DNA from 3 places in the Pseudomonas sp. LBUM1668 genome. Region 3 is predicted to be linked to each of the others. Evidence: predicted binding sites of a transcription regulator. Region 3 holds the regulator's gene; each other region holds the start of a gene.
What was found. Region 3 encodes FliA, which starts transcription of late flagellar genes. Its sites were predicted from a motif close to CTAAAGTTTNNNNNNNNNNNGCCGNTAA; they were not measured.

Region 1: the regulator FliA is predicted to act here: its motif matches at 2,868-2,895, upstream of ACA061_RS21135 (flagellar protein MotY).
Region 2: the regulator FliA is predicted to act here: its motif matches at 4,670-4,697, upstream of ACA061_RS09080 (methyl-accepting chemotaxis protein).

Annotation. Positions count from the first base shown of each region.
Region 1 covers NZ_CP166787.1:4,688,293-4,694,840, reverse strand. The annotation lists gene ACA061_RS21155 (bacterioferritin-associated ferredoxin) at 1-91, opposite strand, end outside; gene ACA061_RS21150 (peroxiredoxin) at 406-1,008, shown strand; gene rnt (ribonuclease T) at 1,081-1,758, opposite strand; gene pyrC (dihydroorotase) at 1,755-2,801, opposite strand; gene ACA061_RS21135 (flagellar protein MotY) at 2,962-3,870, shown strand; gene ACA061_RS21130 (argininosuccinate synthase) at 4,000-5,217, shown strand; gene ACA061_RS21125 (hypothetical protein) at 5,351-6,067, opposite strand.
Region 2 covers NZ_CP166787.1:2,030,581-2,037,128, forward strand. The annotation lists gene ACA061_RS09070 (alpha/beta family hydrolase) at 1-509, shown strand, start outside; gene ACA061_RS09075 (DUF6124 family protein) at 1,901-2,266, shown strand; gene ACA061_RS09080 (methyl-accepting chemotaxis protein) at 3,075-4,640, opposite strand; gene ACA061_RS09085 (CPBP family intramembrane glutamic endopeptidase) at 4,743-5,534, opposite strand; gene inhA (isonitrile hydratase) at 5,712-6,398, opposite strand; gene ACA061_RS09095 (GlxA family transcriptional regulator) at 6,488-6,548, shown strand, end outside.
Region 3 covers NZ_CP166787.1:1,677,535-1,684,082, forward strand. The annotation lists gene flhA (flagellar biosynthesis protein FlhA) at 1-648, shown strand, start outside; gene flhF (flagellar biosynthesis GTPase FlhF) at 660-2,000, shown strand; gene fleN (flagellar synthesis regulator FleN) at 2,117-2,947, shown strand; gene fliA (RNA polymerase sigma factor FliA) at 2,944-3,684, shown strand; gene ACA061_RS07520 (chemotaxis response regulator CheY) at 3,852-4,223, shown strand; gene ACA061_RS07525 (protein phosphatase CheZ) at 4,246-5,034, shown strand; gene ACA061_RS07530 (chemotaxis protein CheA) at 5,072-6,548, shown strand, end outside.

The DNA.
Region 1 (6,548 bases), 3.0 Mb from region 3:
CCTGGCGGACTTCTTTATAGCTGCAGCAACCTTCATAGATCGCTTCGCGGATCTGTCCGTCGGTGACGCCAGTGCAGAGACAAACATACATAAGTGAGAACCGTCGCTGGTTGTGACTCAATTGCGATGGATCTTAATAATAACGAGAATGATTGTCAAAGTGCTTTGCGAGGCCTTTTCACCAGATTGGCGCGTGACTGACGAACGGTGATTACTGGCGATCTGTCTGGCCCCGTAAATGCAGCCTTGTGATCGGCAAACTGCAAAAAACCGTTAAGGACAGGTCAAAAACGCAGTGTATGATGGTCGGCCCTTGCGAAGGGGGTTCGTGTCACAGGGCTGTCGCCTGAGGGTGGCAGGCTGGCCCGGACCCTGAACTTCAAGTTTCTACACCAGGAGATATCAATGAGCGTACTCGTAGGCAAACAAGCCCCAGACTTCACCGTCCCGGCCGTACTCGGCAATGGCGAGATCGTTGACAGCTTCACCCTGTCCTCGGCCATCAAAGGCAAATACGGCCTGGTGTTCTTCTACCCACTGGACTTCACCTTCGTCTGCCCGTCCGAGCTGATCGCTCTGGACAACCGCATGGCTGACTTCAAGGCACGCAACGTTGAAGTGATCGCTGTGTCGATCGACTCGCACTTCACCCACAACGCCTGGCGCAACACCCCAGTGAACAATGGCGGCATCGGCCAGGTGAAATACACCATGGCTGCCGACATGAAGCACGACATCGCCAAGGCTTACGACGTTGAATCCGAAGGCGGCGTGGCTTTCCGTGGCGCATTCCTGATCGACGACAAAGGCGTTGTCCGCTCGCAGATCATCAACGACCTGCCACTGGGCCGTAACATGGAAGAGCTGATCCGTCTGGTCGACGCTCTGCAATTCCACGAAGAGCACGGCGAAGTCTGCCCTGCCAACTGGAAAAAAGGCGACAAAGGCATGAACGCTTCGCCAGAAGGCGTTGCTGCTTACCTGACCGAGAACGCTGCTGCCCTGTAAGGCGCAACGTTTGAGGTACAAAAAAACCGGCCCACGTGGCCGGTTTTTTTATGAGCGGTAGATCGACGAGGATCAGTCGTTGAAGTCTTCCCAGCCGCCCATCTGTTTCCAGCGATTGACGATGCCGCAGAACAGCTCAGCGGTTTTCTCGGTGTCGTAACGCGCCGAGTGCGCCTCACGACCGTCGAAATCGATGTCGGCCGCCTGACAGGCTTTCGCCAGTACGGTTTGGCCGTAAGCCAGACCGGCCAGCGTCGCCGTGTCGAAACTGGAGAACGGGTGGAACGGATTACGCTTCATGTCCAGTCGCGCAACGGCGGCATTGAGGAAGCCAAGGTCGAAGCTGCTGTTGTGGCCGACCAGAATCGCGCGCTTGCAGCCGTTGGCTTTCAGCGCCTTGCGGATGCCACGGAAGATGTCGGTCAGTGCCGTCTCTTCGCTGACAGCCATGCGCAGCGGGTGGTCCAGCTTGATCCCGGTGAACTCCAGTGCCGCCGCTTCAATGTTGGCGCCTTCGAACGGCTCGACACGGAAGAAGTAGGTGTGATCCGGATAAACGAAACCCTTTTCATCCATGGCGATGGTGGTCGCGGCAATCTCCAGCAACGCATCGGTGGCCGAATTGAAGCCGCCGGTTTCTACGTCGACAACAACCGGCAGGTAGCCGCGAAAGCGTGCTGCCATTGGGTGACGGGAACCGCCTCCGCCACTTTGACCGTCCAGTTCGTCGTCGAAATGGTCTTCACTCACGCGTGTTCCTCCAGCAGGCGCCAGCGCAGTTTTTCACCGGCGCGCAGCGGGATAACGGTCAGCTCGCCAAATGGCAGGCTGGTTGGGGCGGTCCATTCGTCACGAACCAGGGTGATGCGATCGGTGTTCACCGGCAGGCCATAGAAACGCGGGCCGTTGAGGCTGGCGAACGCTTCGAGCTTGTCCAGCGCATTGCGCTGTTCAAAGGCTTCGGCATACATCTCGATGGCGGCGTACGCGGTGTAGCAGCCAGCACAACCGCAAGCGGCTTCCTTGGCGTGCTGGGCGTGCGGCGCCGAGTCGGTGCCGAGGAAGAACTTCGCGCTGCCGCTGGTGGCGGCATCGAGGAGGGCTTCCTGGTGGGTGTTGCGCTTGAGGATCGGCAAGCAGTAGAAGTGCGGCCGAATCCCGCCCACCAGCATGTGGTTGCGGTTGTACAGCAGGTGATGTGCGGTGATGGTCGCGCCAACGTTGGCCGGGGCCTCGTTGACGAACTGCACGGCATCGGCGGTGGTGATGTGTTCGAAAACAACCTTGAGCGTCGGGAAACGCTCGACCACACGACGCATGTGCTCATCGATGAAGATTTTTTCGCGGTCGAACACGTCGACATCGCCACGGGTAACTTCACCGTGAATCAACAACGGCATCCCGACTTCGGCCATGGCCTCGATTGCCGGGAAGATCTTGTCGATGCTGGTGACGCCAGAATCCGAGTTGGTGGTGGCGCCGGCCGGGTACAACTTGGCGGCGTGCACGAAACCGCTGGCCTTGGCCTCGCGAATTTCTTCGGGCTGGGTGCGGTCGGTGAGGTACAGCACCATCAACGGCTCAAAGCGACTGCCGGCCGGGCGGGCAGCGAGAATCCGCTGGCGATAGCCGTCGGCTTCAGCGGCGTTGCGCACCGGTGGTACCAGGTTGGGCATGATGATGGCGCGACCAAACGTGCGCGCAACATCGGCAACGGTATTGGTCAACACGGCACCATCGCGAAGATGAATATGCCAGTCGTCGGGACGCAGCAGGGTCAGGCGGTCGGACATGAGGGGATTCCAGGCGGGTCAAACTGAGGCGAATGCTACCGGAAAAGACTCTTGCAGGCACTCGCTATCAAGTTTTGCGGGAACCTTCCGATATCCCGTAGGTACGCCGTAAACGTAGTGTGAATCGGTCTTTGTGTTTCAGAAGCCAATGGAGCCTCCCGTGCGCCAGCGATATTTAGCCTTGCTCAGTGTGTTTGCCAGTTTTCCTGCGATGGCGCTTACGTACCAGACTCGCCTGGAGAACATTGAGTGGACGGTCGCCGGCGACAAGTTCGAGTGCCGTCTGACACAACCGATTACAGATTTCGGCTCGGGTGAGTTCGTGCGCAAGGCCGGTGAACAGGCGATCTTCCGTCTGAATGCCTACAACGCCATGCTCGGCGGCGGTTCGGCGACGTTGCTCGCAGCCGCAGCACCTTGGCAGCCGGGACGCGGCGACATCAATCTGGGCTCTGTAAGACTGGGCAGCGGCAACGTCTTGTTCAACAGTTCGCAGTCTCAGGCCGGTGGCTTGATCAGTGGCCTGATGGACGGGCGCAGCCCTGTTGTTCGTCGAGCTTCAAGCGATGGTCGGATCTCGGAAGTGCGTTTGTTGCCGGTCAGGTTCAACAAGGCCTTCAACGATTACCAGAGCTGTGTGGCGAAGTTGCTGCCGCAGAATTTCGAACAGGTTAAACAGTCGCAGATCGGCTTCCCCGGCGAAGGCATCGAACTGGATGCAGCCGCCAAGGCCAAGCTGCAAGTGATGCTCGAGTACATGAAGGCTGATCCGACGGTTAATCACATCGAACTCGATGGCCACTCGGACAACAGCGGCAATCGCCTGACCAATCGCGAACTGTCCCGTCGTCGGGCCTTGGCTGTGGTCGATTTCTTCAAGGCCAACGGCATTCAGGAATCGCAGATCACCGTACGTTTCCATGGCGAACGCTACCCGTTGGCGCCGAACACCAATGCGGCCAACCGGGCGAAGAACCGTCGGGTCAACGTGCACCTTGCGCGAGTAGCCCCGGCAACGGCCCCGGCACCCACTGCCAGCACGCCAGCGAACGCTGCGGCAACTTCCTGACCCGCCGGTCATCGTCGCGCGCTCGACACAATCTGTCGCTTTGTCGTCTTAAGCTGTCGCGCCTCTGTAAATTATCGCGTTTGGGCGTTAGACTCCTCGGCTTTCCGTAGAACCCCGTGGAGTGATGGCATGGCGGACGTAAACAAGGTCGTTCTGGCGTATTCCGGCGGCCTGGACACTTCGGTGATCCTCAAGTGGCTGCAGGATACTTATAACTGTGAAGTGGTGACCTTCACCGCTGATCTCGGTCAAGGCGAAGAGGTCGAGCCGGCCCGCGCCAAGGCTCAGGCCATGGGCGTCAAAGAAATCTACATCGACGATCTGCGCGAAGAATTCGTGCGTGACTTCGTGTTCCCGATGTTCCGCGCCAACACCGTTTACGAGGGCGAGTACCTGCTGGGTACTTCCATCGCGCGTCCACTGATCGCCAAGCGCCTGATCGAAATCGCCAACGAAACCGGCGCTGACGCCATTTCCCACGGCGCCACCGGCAAGGGCAACGATCAGGTGCGTTTCGAACTGGGTGCCTACGCGCTCAAGCCAGGCGTGAAAGTGATCGCGCCGTGGCGTGAGTGGGACCTGCTGTCCCGCGAGAAGCTGATGGACTATGCCGAGAAGCACGCGATCCCGATCGAGCGCCACGGCAAAAAGAAATCCCCGTACTCGATGGACGCCAACCTGCTGCACATCTCCTATGAAGGTGGCGTGCTGGAAGACACCTGGACCGAGCACGAAGAGGACATGTGGCGTTGGACCGTCTCCCCGGAGAAGGCTCCCGACACCCCGCAGTACCTGGAACTGACCTACCGTAACGGCGACATCGTCGCGCTGGACGGCGTCGAAATGTCCCCGGCCACCGTGTTGGCGACATTGAACAAGATCGGTGGTGCGCACGGTATCGGCCGTCTCGACATCGTCGAAAACCGTTATGTCGGCATGAAGTCTCGTGGTTGCTACGAAACCCCGGGCGGCACGATCATGCTGCGCGCTCACCGCGCCATTGAATCGATCACCCTGGATCGCGAAGTCGCTCACTTGAAAGACGAGCTGATGCCCAAGTACGCCAGCCTGATCTACACCGGTTACTGGTGGAGCCCTGAGCGTCTGATGCTGCAACAGATGATCGACGCTTCCCAGACCAGCGTGAATGGTGTGGTTCGCCTGAAGTTGTACAAAGGCAACGTGATCGTGACGGGCCGCAAGTCCGACGATTCGCTGTTCGATGCCAACATCGCCACCTTCGAAGAGGATGGCGGTGCTTACAACCAGGCTGACGCGGCGGGCTTCATCAAGCTCAACGCGCTGCGCATGCGCATTGCTGCCAACAAGGGCCGCAAACTGTTCTGATTTTTCAGACTGACGCGCAATAAAAGGGCGGCCCTGTCTTGGAGACAGGCCGCCCTTTTTTACAGAATTCTTTTGTCCGACGCTTACCTGCAATGTCCCTTGTCTCTATGCCTGCGTGGCAATGTCCCATCTTTCAAGCTCGTCCCAACAGCGTGACCGTCTGTGAACACAGGTTGTAAACAATACAGAGTGTTGTGCCCGAGCCTTTCTTCGCCTGCCTGATCTGCAGTAATGCATTCTTTGTCAGTGAAACGTCCGACATATGACTGGAAAGAAACATGATGACACGGGCGGTTTTTTTGTCGGTGCGTCGGATTTTCTCCAGAATTGTTGCGAGTTCTCTCGACGCATCGATGTCCCGTGCATCGATGATGTGCAGGTTGCTGATAGAGGCGGGTAGCTGAATGTTGTGTTGAATCCTCAGATTCGACTTCGCACTGGTGCCTGGCGGCGGGTCGGATGCATTATGGACTTTGCACGAGTCCCTGCACCCTGCAGCAGCGGCTTCGCTGGGTACGATGTGACTTGATATGCCGAATGTGGCGTGTGTATCTGTCTCATGCAGCGACGTGTTTCGTTTGTTCTCGCGGTAATCGCTGTAGATGACTTTTAAAAAATTCTTGTCCTTGCCGAAATCAGAGGGTGAATAAAGCGAGCGATGGTTGAAGTTTAAAGTAATAAAGAAAAGGAATAACAGGTAAAACGGAAAGCTGATTAGGAACCATACGTAGATTTCTCGATCTTCGTTGTTAAGAAACGGCAAAGATGCCGCGGCGGACCCTTCCGATATGGCAGCGAATATGGCGATAACCGTCATCGGGTTGGTGATTTTATTTTTTATCTTTAACATATATATGCTCTTGTTCAGGTGTCTTGTTGTTAGTGGGTTGTATGTGTTTGCTTGTGAGTAAGTCGGGTTTATGGTGGTTTCTATTTATAGCAAAAGTGTTTGTTTGAGTATAAATATCTTGTTTCAAGTGTTTATGTTTTCCAAGCCTTGTATGCGGAAGGTGTGGGCAATTGCCGTCATTGCATGATGTTTCTAATCTGCAATATCTTTAGAATCTCATGCGGGTATTCGGCGGCGGCCCCACAGCCGAGCTGTAATGAAAGCGGGTGTTGAGGCTGCTCTTCAGCGAACATCGGTCGCGAACTGTTACAAGTCAAAACCTGAAGTTTTGCAGGCGGGTGAAGAGTTTTTTCGTCGGATGTTTATAGTGAGGTGGGTTTTTTGTAGGAATATTCCTCGATGGCTGTAGGGGATGTCTTTCGATGCAAGTGCATGAGAGACCTGACATGCCATAGAGCAAATGGCTGAGCTATTGTGCGTG
Region 2 (6,548 bases), 350 kb from region 3:
TTGCTGCACTTGGGGTGAACGTGTTGCGGTTTGAGTTTCCTTATATGGCGCAGCGGCGGGTTGATGGGGTGAAGCGGCCGCCGAATCCTGCTGCCAAATTGCAGGAAGTTTGGCGTGAGGTGTTTGCTGAAGTGCGACGTCATGTCACTGGGGTTTTGGCCATTGGCGGGAAGTCGATGGGCGGGCGGATGGCGAGTCTGGTGGCGGATGAGTTGGGGGCTGATGCGCTGGTGTGTTTGGGGTATCCGTTTTATGCGGTGGGGAAGCCGGAGAAGCCTCGGGTTGAGCATTTGGCTGGGTTGCAGACGCGGACGTTGATTGTTCAGGGGGAGCGGGATGCGCTTGGCAATCTTGCGGCGGTTGAGGGGTATTCGTTAGCGTCGGGGATTGAGGTGTTTTGGTTGGGGGCGGGGGATCATGATTTGAAGCCGTTGAAGGTTTCGGGATTTACCCATGAGCAGCATTTGGCCAGTGCCGCGCAGAAAGTATCCGAATTTCTCAAGGGGTGACCGGGATTCTGAACTTCATGGAGATCGGCTCCCTTCCCCCTCGCCCCTTGGAGGAGAGGGCTGGGGTGAGGGAGATGGATATTAGCTGCGACACAGTTTTCGTTTTGGGTACATATCCATTGCTGCGGTAACGGCCGCTTAGGGTTCCGCCCTTACGGCGGGTCACTTTTTACAAACGCCTAAAAAGTAACCAAAAACGCTTGCTCCTACGTGCGGCCCGCTCGCTGAGGCTCGGGGTCCCTTCGCTCCGGAATTGATCCGGGCGCAGCGTCTCCGGTTTGCTGCGCTGCACCTCCTCTCGCTGTGTTTGGCTTCGCCAAACGGTCGCTGCGCTCCCACCCCCGGATCAATCCCTCCACTCAGCCTTCCGACGTCGCCCGTGGATCAAGATCAAGAGCGGCAGCCGAGCTTGCGCTCATCCTTTGAGTGGGGCGGCATGCGCCGCGTGCGGGTGGTACATATCATCCCTGTAGGAGCTGCCGAAGGCTGCGATCTTTTGATCTTGCTGTTGCTTTTTGTGGGAGTGAGCCTGCTCGCGATGACGGTCTGACATCCAACCAATCCCTTACTGAACACTCAATCCATTGTGGGAGCTGGCTTGCCAGCGATGGCGGCCTGACAGCCGACCAATCCCTTACTGACGCACCCAATCCAAATGTAGGAGCGAGCCTGCTCGCGATGACGGTCTGACATCCAACCAATCTCTAACTGAACACACTCAATCCCTTGTGGGAGCTGGCTTGCCAGCGATGGCGGCCTGACAGCCGACCAATCCCTTACTGACGCACCCAATCCAAATGTAGGAGCGAGCCTGCTCGCGATGACGGTCTGACATCCAGCCAATCTCTAACTGAACACACTCAATCCCTTGTGGGAGCTGGCTTGCCAGCGATGGCGGCCTGACAGCCGACCAATCCCTTACTGACGCACCCGATCCAACTGTAAGAGCGAGCCTGCTCGCGAAAGCGGCCTCAAAAACAACATCAATACAACAGGGGAATTTCCAGTTTTCTCTATCAGTAAACGCAATCCTGCAAGCACGTTTAAATCACACAACCCGTTACGCCATCGGGCCTACAACTCCTTGCGCCGTTACCTACGCGTACGCCAGAATCCGCCGGCTTACACGGCTATGGGGCGGGCGGTATCGTTTCCTTGTCACTGAAAATCAGTGATCGGGTTTGGTAGCCCGCTTTAAATTGTCGTTGTCGCGACACCTTCGATGCTGTCTCCTTTTTTGAGATATGGCTTTGTATGGTGGGCATGCGTGGGGCTCCTCTGTGAGCGCCGGGTTACCCAATTTGCCCGGTCTACCAACCCACGTATGGCCGCCACCCGCCGTTTGGTAGCGAGGGTGATGGCTCCCGTTTTTTCAAATTGGAGCTTTATCTATGTTCAAAATCACACCAAACCCACCACCCACAGATCCTATCCCCCACGACCCAGCGCTTAGCCCGCAAAAGATCAAAGAAGCAACCGATCGCGCCCTCGATTACTACCTCAAGCCCGACGACCTGGCGGCTCCGCCAACCTCGCCCAAGTTTCGCCCCGTCTTTCTCGTCGACCCCACCCTGGATGACGAAACCCTGCTCGTCGAAGCCTGCGAGTCGCTGTCTTACGCCCATGCCATGGCCGGTAACATCGCCCACTCAATCGGCGGCCCGGAGCGCAAACCGCTGCTGGCGCTGCAACAGGTGATCATGCTCAACGAACTGTTGGTCAATCGACTGCTGGATAAGCTGAAGTTGCCTCAGTAATTTCGCTGGCTGTTATGGCCTCATCGCGAGCAGGCTCACTCCTACAAGGGATTGTCGTTGGACACAAAAGCTGTGGTCACCGCAGATCCCTGTAGGAGTGAGCCTGCTCGCGATGACGGTCTGCCAGATGCCATTAATTTCACATAGGCAATAAAAAGCCCGGACAGCTTTCGCCGTCCGGGCTTTGAAGATCAAAAGATCGCAGCCTGCGGCAGCTCCTACATTGGAATGCATGTTCCTGTAGGAGCTGCCGAAGGCTGCGATCTTTTTGATTTACTGGGTAATGGGTAGCCTGCCAGTGATCACAAATTTATCGAACACTTTCTGACCATCGCGCGCAGCTTGTCGAACATCAAGGAATGTCAGCTCATCACGAACTTTCTGTTTTGCGGGTTTTCGGGCGGGGGTTGTATTCATGCTGGCCGGTCTGTGTGATTGGGTAGCGACCGGCAAACAATAGAACCTGGCCTCAACGAGCACCAGTCGGCGCATTCTGGGCGAGTTGTAGGCAGTGTCTGCATTGCTTGAGTGAGCTCGTCGTCGGCAGAGGAGGCCTCATCGCGAGCAGGCTCACTCCTACAAGGGATTGTCGTTGGACACAAAAGCTGTGGTCACCGCAGATCCCCTGTAGGAGTGAGCCTGCTCGCGATGGCGGTCTTCCAGATGCCATTGATTTCACATAGGCAACAAAAAACCCGGAAGCTTTCGCCGTCCGGGCTTTCAAGATCAAAAGATCGCAGCCTTCGGCAGCTCCTACATTGGAATGCATGTTCCTGTAGGAGCTGCCGCAGGCTGCGATCTTTTGCTTTTAGCGGTTAAACCGCTCCACCAACGAGTACTGCGTATTCGCCGTCTTGGTCAGCTCTTCACTCAGCAACGCCGAGTTATGCGCCTGTTCCGACGTCTGATCCGCCAACTCCGAAATATTGCTGATGTTGCGGCTGATCTCTTCAGCCACCGCACTTTGCTCTTCCGTCGCCGCAGCGATCTGCGTGGTCATGTCGGTGATATTAGCCACCGCTTCGCTGATCCCGACCAGTGCCTGATCCGCTTCCAGCACCCGCGCCACACCTTCTTCGGCCTGGCGATGCCCGGCTTCCATGGTTTGCACAGCGCTCGAAGCAGTCTGCTGCAGCTTGGCGATCAGGGCGTGAATCTGCCCGGTCGATTCGCTGGTGCGTTGCGCCAGTTGACGAACTTCGTCCGCCACGACGGCAAAACCACGGCCCATTTCGCCGGCACGGGCCGCTTCGATGGCGGCGTTGAGCGCGAGCAGGTTGGTCTGGTCGGCGATGCCTTTGATCACATCGACCACGCCGCCGATTTCGTCGCTGTCTTTCGCCAGTTGGGTGACGGTCAGACCGGTTTCACCCACAACAACCGACAAGCGCTGAATGGCTTCGCGGGTTTCGCCGGCGATGTCGCGTCCGCGACCGGTCAGGCGATTGGCTTCCTGAGTGGCATCGGCGGTGCGTTGTACGTGGCTGGCCACTTCCTGCGTGGTCGCGGCCATCTGGTTGACGGCGGTGGCGACTTGTTCGGTTTCCACGCGCTGGCGTTCCAGGCCGGTCGAGCTGCTGTGTGCCAGAGCGTCGGACTGCTTGGCCTGATCGGTCAGGTGCTCGGCAGTGTCCTGCAGTCGGGTCAGGCAGGTTTTCAGACGGGCTTCCTGACTGAGGATCGCCATTTCCAGACGCGCCTGAGAGCCACGGCTGTCGGTGTACATCTGCGCGATCAGCGGGTCGGACGTGGTCTGTTCGGCCAGACGCAGCAAGCGCTTGAGGCCTCGCTGCTGCCATTGCAGACCCAATAGGCCGAGTGGAACCGACAGACCAGCGGCGAGGGCAAAGCCCCACTGCGAGTTCAGGGTTGCGCCGATGACGAAGCTCAGTTGGCTGACCAGAATGAACGGCAGCCAGTCTTGCAGCACCGGCAGCCATTTATCGCTGGAAGGAATCGCCGACTTGCCCTGGTTGATGCGTTGGTAAAGCGCTTCGGCACGGCGGATCTGTTCGGCGGTGGGTTTGATCCGCACCGACTCGTAACCGACCACCTGATTGCCGTCGAACACCGGTGTTACATAGGCGTTAACCCAGTAATGGTCACCGGTCTTGCAGCGATTCTTGACAATGCCCATCCATGGCAAGCCTTGTTTCAGTGTGCCCCACATGTGCGAAAACACCGCAGCCGGGACGTCGGGGTGACGGACCAGGTTGTGCGGCGCACGGATCAGTTCCTCACGCGAAAACCCGCTGATCTCGACGAAAGCGTCGTTGCAGTAGGTGATCACGCCCTTGGCGTCGGTTGTGGAAATCAACCGTTGCTGAGCCGGGAAAGTCCGTTCGCGTTGTGTAGTGGGCTGGTTGTTACGCATGGTTGTTCAATCCGCAAGGCTTTGAAAGGTTGTCGGCGCTGTCAGGAAATTATTGAATTTTTCTTTCAGTAATCAGCACGGCGTCGCAAAACGCGGCTTGCCTCAACCGGCCAGCATCGGATAGGTGAACAAGCCAAAATGCAGCACATTCAGCCCGAAGTGTGTGGCGATCGCCGCCCCGAGTCCGCCGAAACGGTAGGCCAGACCATAGCCGACACCCGCCAGTCCCGCCAGTAACACCCAAGTCCAGCCCGCACCGACATGCGCCAGCGCGAACAGTGACGAGGCGAGCAGCAGCGCGAGGTTTTCGCCATACGGCAGGTGTTTGAAGCGTCGGCTGAAACCGCCTTGTATATAGCCGCGAAACAGCGCTTCCTCGACCAGCGTCACCAGCAGCAGATTGTTCAGCACCCACAGCCACGCCTGATCTGGCCATTTCGGTGCCCAGGCGATAACGCCCAGCAACAACGCACCGCCGAGAGCGAGGATCGCGCTTAACGTCAAGGCGAGGGCGGTCGCGTACACGGTCAGGCGCAATGAGCGCCGCGCGACAATCCACGGGCAGACCAGCAACAGCCAAAAGCCAACCAGTGGTTTGTCCTGATTCAGGTACATCGAAAAGCGCACAGCGTTATCAGTGAAACGCTGCGGATCAATAGCGCGGCCGTTGTAAAAACCCGGCAACCAATGCATCGCCAACGCCAAAGTCATCACGATGAACAGGCCGTGGCCGAGGTAGCGTGCGAACGGCACTTGTTGCTGGCGTACCGCGTACCCGGCGAACAGCAGCAGGCCGACGGAAATCAGTGCCAGCCAGCCGAGTTGGCCGTAGCTGAGCGCCAATCCGTAGCCGAGGCTGAGCAGCGCCAGATAAAGCCAAGGCAAAGCCTTCATCGAAAGTCCCTGTGAAAATGGGTGGAAGGGCTTTCTACACGGCTGGGCGGCGGAAAGCAAAAGTCAAAAGATCGCAGCCTCCGGCAGCTCCTACAAGGATCGCATTCGCCGCCAATTGCGCGGATAAACGCCGGATCTGTAGGAGCTGCCGCAGGCTGCGATCTTTTGATCTTGCCTTTAAAGCAGGTTGAGTTTCGCCGCAGCACGCTCAGTAATTTCCGTGCGCAGTTTCAACGATGGCGCCGCTCGCAACCGGGCCTCATCGACGATTGCACTCGGCGCTGAATCCGGCGAGCCTGAGTTAAATGGCGGCGCCGGCGCATACTCAAGTTGCAACTGCACCAACTGCGCCGTGTCGGCATCAACCAGCTCAGCCGCCAGCACCAAGGCAAAATCGATCCCTGCGGTAATCCCGCCGCCAGTAAACAGATTGCCGTCACGCACCACCCGATCCTTTACCGCAATCGCCCCCAGCGTCGGCAGCAAGTCGTGATAAGCCCAATGTGTCGTCGCGCGTTTGCCATTTAACAGACCCGCCGCGCCGAGCACCAGCGAGCCGGTGCACACCGAAGTCACGTAACGCGCCTGCGCGGCCTGGCGTTTAATGAAAGCCAGCGTCTGCTCATCCTCCATCAACGGCCCGACGCCACCGCCACCGGGCACACAGATCACATCCAGATCAGGACAGTCCTCGAAGGTCGTGGTCGGTTTCAGCAGCAGACCGGTGCTGGCCGTGACCGGCATCAGATCCTTCCAGATCAAATGCACCTGCACACCCGGCAACGACGCGAGCACGTCATAAGGACCGGTCAGGTCGAGTTGTTGAACCTGCGGAAACAACAGAAAACCGATCTGCAACGTCATGGGGTTTTTCTCCATTGAGGGGGTGGACGGCTTCACTGTAGGCGCGTAGGTTCTGGCGCATACGCCAATCACCCCACGAATTACGCCAAATGCCCAAAGCCATTCACGTACTCGCGTTTGCCAACATGCAGATCCTCGACGTCACCGGCC
Region 3 (6,548 bases):
ACCGTGGTCGCGACGCACTTGAATCAGATTCTGTACAAGCACTCCAGCGAGCTGATCGGCCACGAGGAAGTGCAGCAACTCATGCAATTGCTGGCCAAAAGCTCGCCAAAACTGGCGGAAGAGCTGGTGCCGGGCGTGGTGTCGTTGTCGCAGTTGCTCAAGGTGCTGCAAGCGTTGCTGGCCGAACATGTGCCGGTACGCGATATCCGCAGCATTGCCGAAGCCATCGCCAACAACGCCGCGAAGAGTCAAGATACCGCCGCGTTGGTGGCCGCTGTGCGGGTCGGCGTATCTCGCGCAATCGTCCAAAGCATTGTAGGCACTGAGTCTGAGCTGCCAGTTATCACTCTGGAGCCAAGGTTGGAACAGATATTGCTCAATAGTCTGCAGAAGGCAGGACAAGGCTCGGAAGAGGGCGTTCTGCTGGAGCCAAGCATGGCCGAGAAGCTGCAACGTTCGCTGATCGAAGCGGCGCAGCGGCAGGAAATGCAAGGTCAGCCGGTGATCCTCTTGGTAGCCGGCCCGATCCGCGCGATGCTCTCGCGCTTTGGCCGCCTGGCAGTCCCTGGATTGCACGTGCTGGCCTACCAGGAAATACCGGACAACAAGCAAGTGACGATCGTTGCGACAGTAGGGCCCAACGGCTGAGGTAGTGGTTTATGCAAGTTAAGCGTTTTTTCGCCGCCGATATGCGTCAGGCCATGAAGCTGGTTCGTGATGAGCTGGGCGCTGATGCCGCCATCATTGGCAACCGCCGCATTGCCGGCGGCGTCGAACTGACGGCGGCGCTGGATTACAAGTTGTCGGCGCTGGCGCCACGGGTTCCGAACATGGAACTCGAAGACGAGCTGCGCAAGACCCAGTCGCGCATCGTCACCGCTCAGGCCGAATTGAGCCTGCGTGGCGAGGCCGACGGCGACACCAATCGCCAGTTGTTCGCCGGTTTGCCAATGACCGCCGGCCTGCCGCTGACCGCTGCCGAACCGTTGAGCGAGCCGACTTATGCGGCCCCGGCGCGTCCGGCCCCGGCACCTGCGCAATCGTCCGGCGGGATTGATCCGCGCGCACTGGACTCGATGCGTTTTGAATTGAACAGCCTGCGCGAGCTGATGGAAGTTCAGCTCGGCACCCTCGCCTGGAATCAGCTGCAGGGCAGCCGCCCAGCGCAAGCCAACCTGTATCGCCGTCTGCAACGGATTGGCCTGTCCGGCCCGTTGTCGCGCGACCTGCTGGCGATGATCACGGATATCGAAGAACCGCGTCAGGCCTGGCGCATGCTGCTGGCGCACCTGGCGCGGATGATTGCCGTACCGGAAGTCGAGCCGCTGGAAGAGGGCGGTGTGATTGCCATGGTCGGCCCTGCCGGCATGGGCAAGACCACCACGCTGGCCAAGCTTGCTGCCCGTTACGTGCTCAAGTACGGCGCGCAGAATGTCGCGCTGGTGAGCATGGACAGCTTCCGCATCGGCGCGCAGGAACAACTGAAGACCCTGGGCCGGATTCTCAACGTGCCGGTAACGCACGTCGATCCGGGTCAGTCGTTGGTGCAGGCCCTGGACCCGCTGCTGCGCAAACGCGTGGTGCTGATCGATACCGCCGGCCTGCAGGCCAGCGATCCGGCACTGCGCATGCAGCTCGAAAGTCTGGCCGGGCGTGGCATCCGTTCAAAAAATTATCTCGTGCTGGCAACCACCAGCCAGAAACAGGTTCTAACCGCCGCTTATCACAGTTACAAGCGTTGCGGGCTCGCCGGGTGCATCCTGACTAAACTGGATGAAACGGCCAGCCTTGGCGAAGTGTTGAGCCTGGCGATCAGTCATGAATTGCCGGTCGCGTATCTGACCGATGGCCCACGGATTCCGGATGATTTGCATCTGCCGCGCCGTCATCAACTGGTCAGCCGCGCCGTCAGCGTGCAAATGCAGGAAGAACCCAGCGAAGAAGCCATGGCTGACATGTTCGCTGATATCTATCACAGCCCGACCAAGCAGGTAGGCTGAGGTAATCATGAACCGTTTTTGTACCTACATCGATGGTCTGCCATGCATTGTTCCGTTTGTGAACGCGCAGCCAGTAATGTGGCCTCCGTCTATGCAAGACAAGGTAAAGAAATAACATGGGCAGCATGCATCCCGTACAGGTGATCGCGGTGACCGGCGGCAAAGGTGGCGTCGGCAAGACTAACGTGTCAGTGAACTTGTCTCTGGCGCTGGCAGAGCTTGGCCGTCGGGTCATGCTGCTGGACGCCGATCTGGGGCTGGCGAACGTCGACGTTCTGTTGGGCCTGACGCCCAAACGCACCTTGGCCGACGTGATCGAAGGCCGCTGCGAATTGCGCGACGTGCTGTTGCAAGGCCCGGGCGGAATTCGCATCGTGCCTGCCGCATCGGGCACTCAGAGCATGGTGCATCTGAGCCCGGCTCAGCATGCCGGTCTGATTCAGGCGTTCAGCGACATCGGCGACAATCTCGACGTACTGGTGATCGACACCGCTGCGGGTATTGGTGACTCGGTAGTCAGTTTCGTACGCGCCGCGCAAGAAGTGTTGCTGGTGGTCTGCGACGAGCCGACTTCGATCACTGACGCTTACGCGCTGATCAAGTTGCTCAACCGCGATTACGGCATGAACCGCTTCCGCGTCCTGGCCAACATGGCGCAGAGCCCGCAGGAAGGGCGCAACCTGTTCGCCAAGTTGACCAAGGTCACGGATCGCTTCCTTGACGTGGCCCTACAATACGTCGGCGCCGTGCCTTACGACGAAAGCGTGCGCAAGGCCGTGCAGAAACAACGTGCGGTCTACGAAGCCTTTCCGCGCTCCAAGTGCGCTCTGGCGTTCAAGGCAATTGCACAGAAGGTCGATACCTGGCCGCTGCCTGCCAACCCGCGCGGCCACCTTGAATTCTTCGTCGAGCGCCTCGTGCAGCAAACGGCAGGGCCTGTCATATGACCGCAAGCGGTATGAACTACTACAAGAAGTCGGCACGTGATGCGCAGTACGAGTTGATCGAGCGTTACGCGCCACTGGTCAAACGCATTGCCTATCACTTGCTGGCACGGTTGCCGGCGAGTGTGCAGGTCGAAGACCTGATCCAGGCCGGGATGATCGGCCTGCTCGAAGTCTCGACCAAATATGACGCCAGCAAAGGCGCCAGTTTCGAAACGTACGCGGGCATTCGAATCCGCGGCGCGATGCTCGACGAAGTGCGCAAAGGGGACTGGGCGCCACGCTCGGTTCACCGCAATACCCGTATGGTCAGCGACGCAATTCGCTCGATTGAAGCTAAAACCGGCCGTGATGCTAAAGATCACGAAGTTGCGGCCGAACTCCAATTGAGTCTCGATGATTATTACGGGATTTTGAATGACACCTTGGGCAGCCGCCTGTTCAGTTTCGACGACCTGTTGCAGGACGGCGAACACGAAGGGCTGCACGAGGATGGCGCGAGTGCTCATCTTGAGCCGTCACGCGATCTGGAAGATGAACGCTTCCAGGCAGCGCTGGCGGACGCGATTGCCAATTTGCCGGAGCGTGAGCGACTGGTGTTGGCGCTGTACTACGACGAAGAGCTGAACCTCAAGGAGATCGGTGAAGTCCTTGGCGTCAGTGAGTCGCGGGTCAGCCAGTTACACAGCCAGTGCGCGGCCCGTTTGCGGGGGCGTTTGGGGGAGTGGCGAGCGCGCTGAAGGCAGTGTGGGGACACTGCGAACGAGGCTGGTGCGGTGATGAACGGCACCGGTCTTGCTCTGTTGTGCTCCAGACAGTCTTTGAGTGTTACGCCGGATTGAATGAAATGGCGCGTCCAGGTGCTGGGCGCGTTTAAGACTGCTTGGAGGTCGAATTGGACAAGAACATGAAAATCCTCATCGTTGATGACTTCTCAACGATGCGGCGGATCATCAAGAACCTGCTGCGCGATCTGGGGTTCACCAACACCGTCGAGGCTGACGATGGCATTACCGCCATTCCGGTTCTCAACAGCGGCAGCATCGACTTTCTGGTAACGGACTGGAACATGCCGGGCATGACCGGTATCGACCTGCTGCGTCACGTGCGCGCCGATGAAAAACTCAAGCACCTGCCAGTGCTGATGGTGACCGCTGAAGCCAAGCGCGAACAGATCATTGAAGCAGCCCAGGCCGGTGTAAACGGCTATGTGGTGAAACCCTTCACGGCCCAGGCGTTGAAAGACAAAATCGAGAAGATTTTCGAACGCATCGGTTGAGAAACTGCGCCACGGGGGAGCTATGGACCACAACGAATCTTCACAGGGCGATTTTGAATCGACCCTGAAAAAACATGCGGTCGAACTGGTCGAAAGCCTTGAAAAGGGCAGGTTCGGCGACGCTGTGCAATTGATCCATGAGCTCAATCAGACCCGTGACCGTGGCCTGTACCAGGAAGTTGGCAAGCTCACACGTGAACTGCACAGTGCGATCGTCAATTTCCAGATTGATCCGAACATGCCGCAGGCCGAGGAAGTGTCGCAAATTACCGACGCCACCGAACGCCTGGGCTATGTGGTCAAGCTGACGGAAGCCGCGGCCAACCGCACCATGGATCTGGTGGAAAACGCCACGCCGGTGGTCAATGGTCTGGCTGAGGAAGCCCAGTCCTTGAGTACCGATTGGGGTCGTTTCATGCGTCGTGAGGTCGGAGCTGAAGAGTTCCGCGAACTGGCGCGCCGGGTCGACGGTTTTCTGTCACGCAGCACCACGGGCAACCGTGCGGTGTCGAGCAATCTGAACGACATCCTGCTGGCTCAGGATTATCAGGACCTCACCGGTCAGGTGATCAAGCGTGTGACCCAACTGGTCACCGAAGTCGAAAGCAATTTGCTCAAACTCGTGCTCATGGCCAGTCAGGTGGACCGCTTTGCGGGCATCGAACATGACCGTGCGGCGATGCTCGCTGAAAAAGATCCACAAAAACATCTCTCGCAGGGTGAAGGTCCGCAGATTCATGCCGATAAACGAGAAGACGTTGTGTCCGGTCAGGACGATGTGGACGATTTGCTATCCAGCCTTGGATTTTGAAGTTTAGGTTTTTAGACCTGTTAGGAGCACCCCCTTAATGAGCTTCGGCGCCGATGAAGAGATCCTTCAGGATTTCCTGGTTGAGGCCGGCGAGATTCTTGAGCAGCTGTCAGAACAATTGGTCGAGCTGGAAAGCCGCCCGGATGATGCTGATCTGCTCAACGCAATTTTTCGCGGTTTCCACACTGTAAAAGGGGGCGCCGGCTTCCTTCAGCTCAATGAGCTGGTTGAGTGCTGTCACATCGCCGAAAACGTGTTCGACATCCTGCGAAAGGGTGAGCGTCGCGTTGATTCAGAACTGATGGACGTTGTGCTCGAAGCACTGGATGCGGTGAACGGCATGTTCACCGAAGTGCGCGAGCGCAGCCCGATTACGGCGGCTACGCCTGAACTGCTGGCCGCTTTGGCGCGCCTGGCCGAGCCGCAAGCGGCTGATGCCGTCGCGGTTGAAGAAGTCGTCGAGGCACCGGTTGCCGAAAGCGATTCGGGCGACATCACCGATAACGAATTTGAACAGTTGCTGGACTCGCTAAACGCCGTCAAGGCGCAGGCCGAAGCCCCGGCGGCTGCCGCTGCGCCTGCTGCAACCGAAGCGGCCAGCGATGAAATCACCGATGCCGAGTTCGAGTCGTTGCTCGATCAACTGCACGGCAAAGGCCAGTTCGCGGTTGATGCTGTGGCCCCAGCGGCGGCGGCCCCTGCGGCCCCGGCCAAGGGCGACAGCTCGGACATCACCGACGACGAATTCGAAGCACTGCTCGATCAGTTGCACGGCAAGGGCAACTTTGCCGTTGATGCGCTGGAATCGGCCATTGCCGCGGTGCCTGCGCCTGCTGCTCCGGCGGCGGCTGCGGCCGGTAGCGACCTGATCAGCGATCACGAATTCGAATCGCTGCTCGACGAATTGCACGGCAAAGGCAAGTTCACTGAAGTGGGTACCGCGTCTGCCGGCAGCACTGCCGCCGTCGCCACGCCTGCCGCCAAGGCCCCCGCCGCAGCGCCCAAGCCTGCGCCGAAAGCCGAATCGCCAAAACCTGCGGCCGCTGCTGCACCGGCTCCGGCCCGTGCGCCAGCCGCGCCACCGCCGGAAAAACCGGCCAGCGAAGCCGAAACCACCGTGCGGGTCGACACTGCGCGTCTCGACGAAATCATGAACATGGTCGGCGAGCTGGTGCTGGTGCGTAACCGTCTGGTGCGCCTGGGTCTTAACAGCGGCGACGAAGCCATGCAAAAGGCTGTGTCGAACCTCGACGTGGTCACGGCTGACTTGCAGACCGCGGTGATGAAAACGCGGATGCAGCCGATCAAGAAAGTCTTCGGGCGCTTCCCGCGTCTGGTTCGCGACCTGGCTCGTCAGCTCAAGAAAGAAATCAACCTGGAACTGGTCGGCGAAGAAACCGACCTCGACAAAAACCTTGTCGAGGCCCTGGCCGATCCGCTGGTCCACTTGGTGCGCAACGCGGTCGACCACGGCATCGAGTCGCCGGAAGAACGCGAAGCTTCGGGCAAGGCCC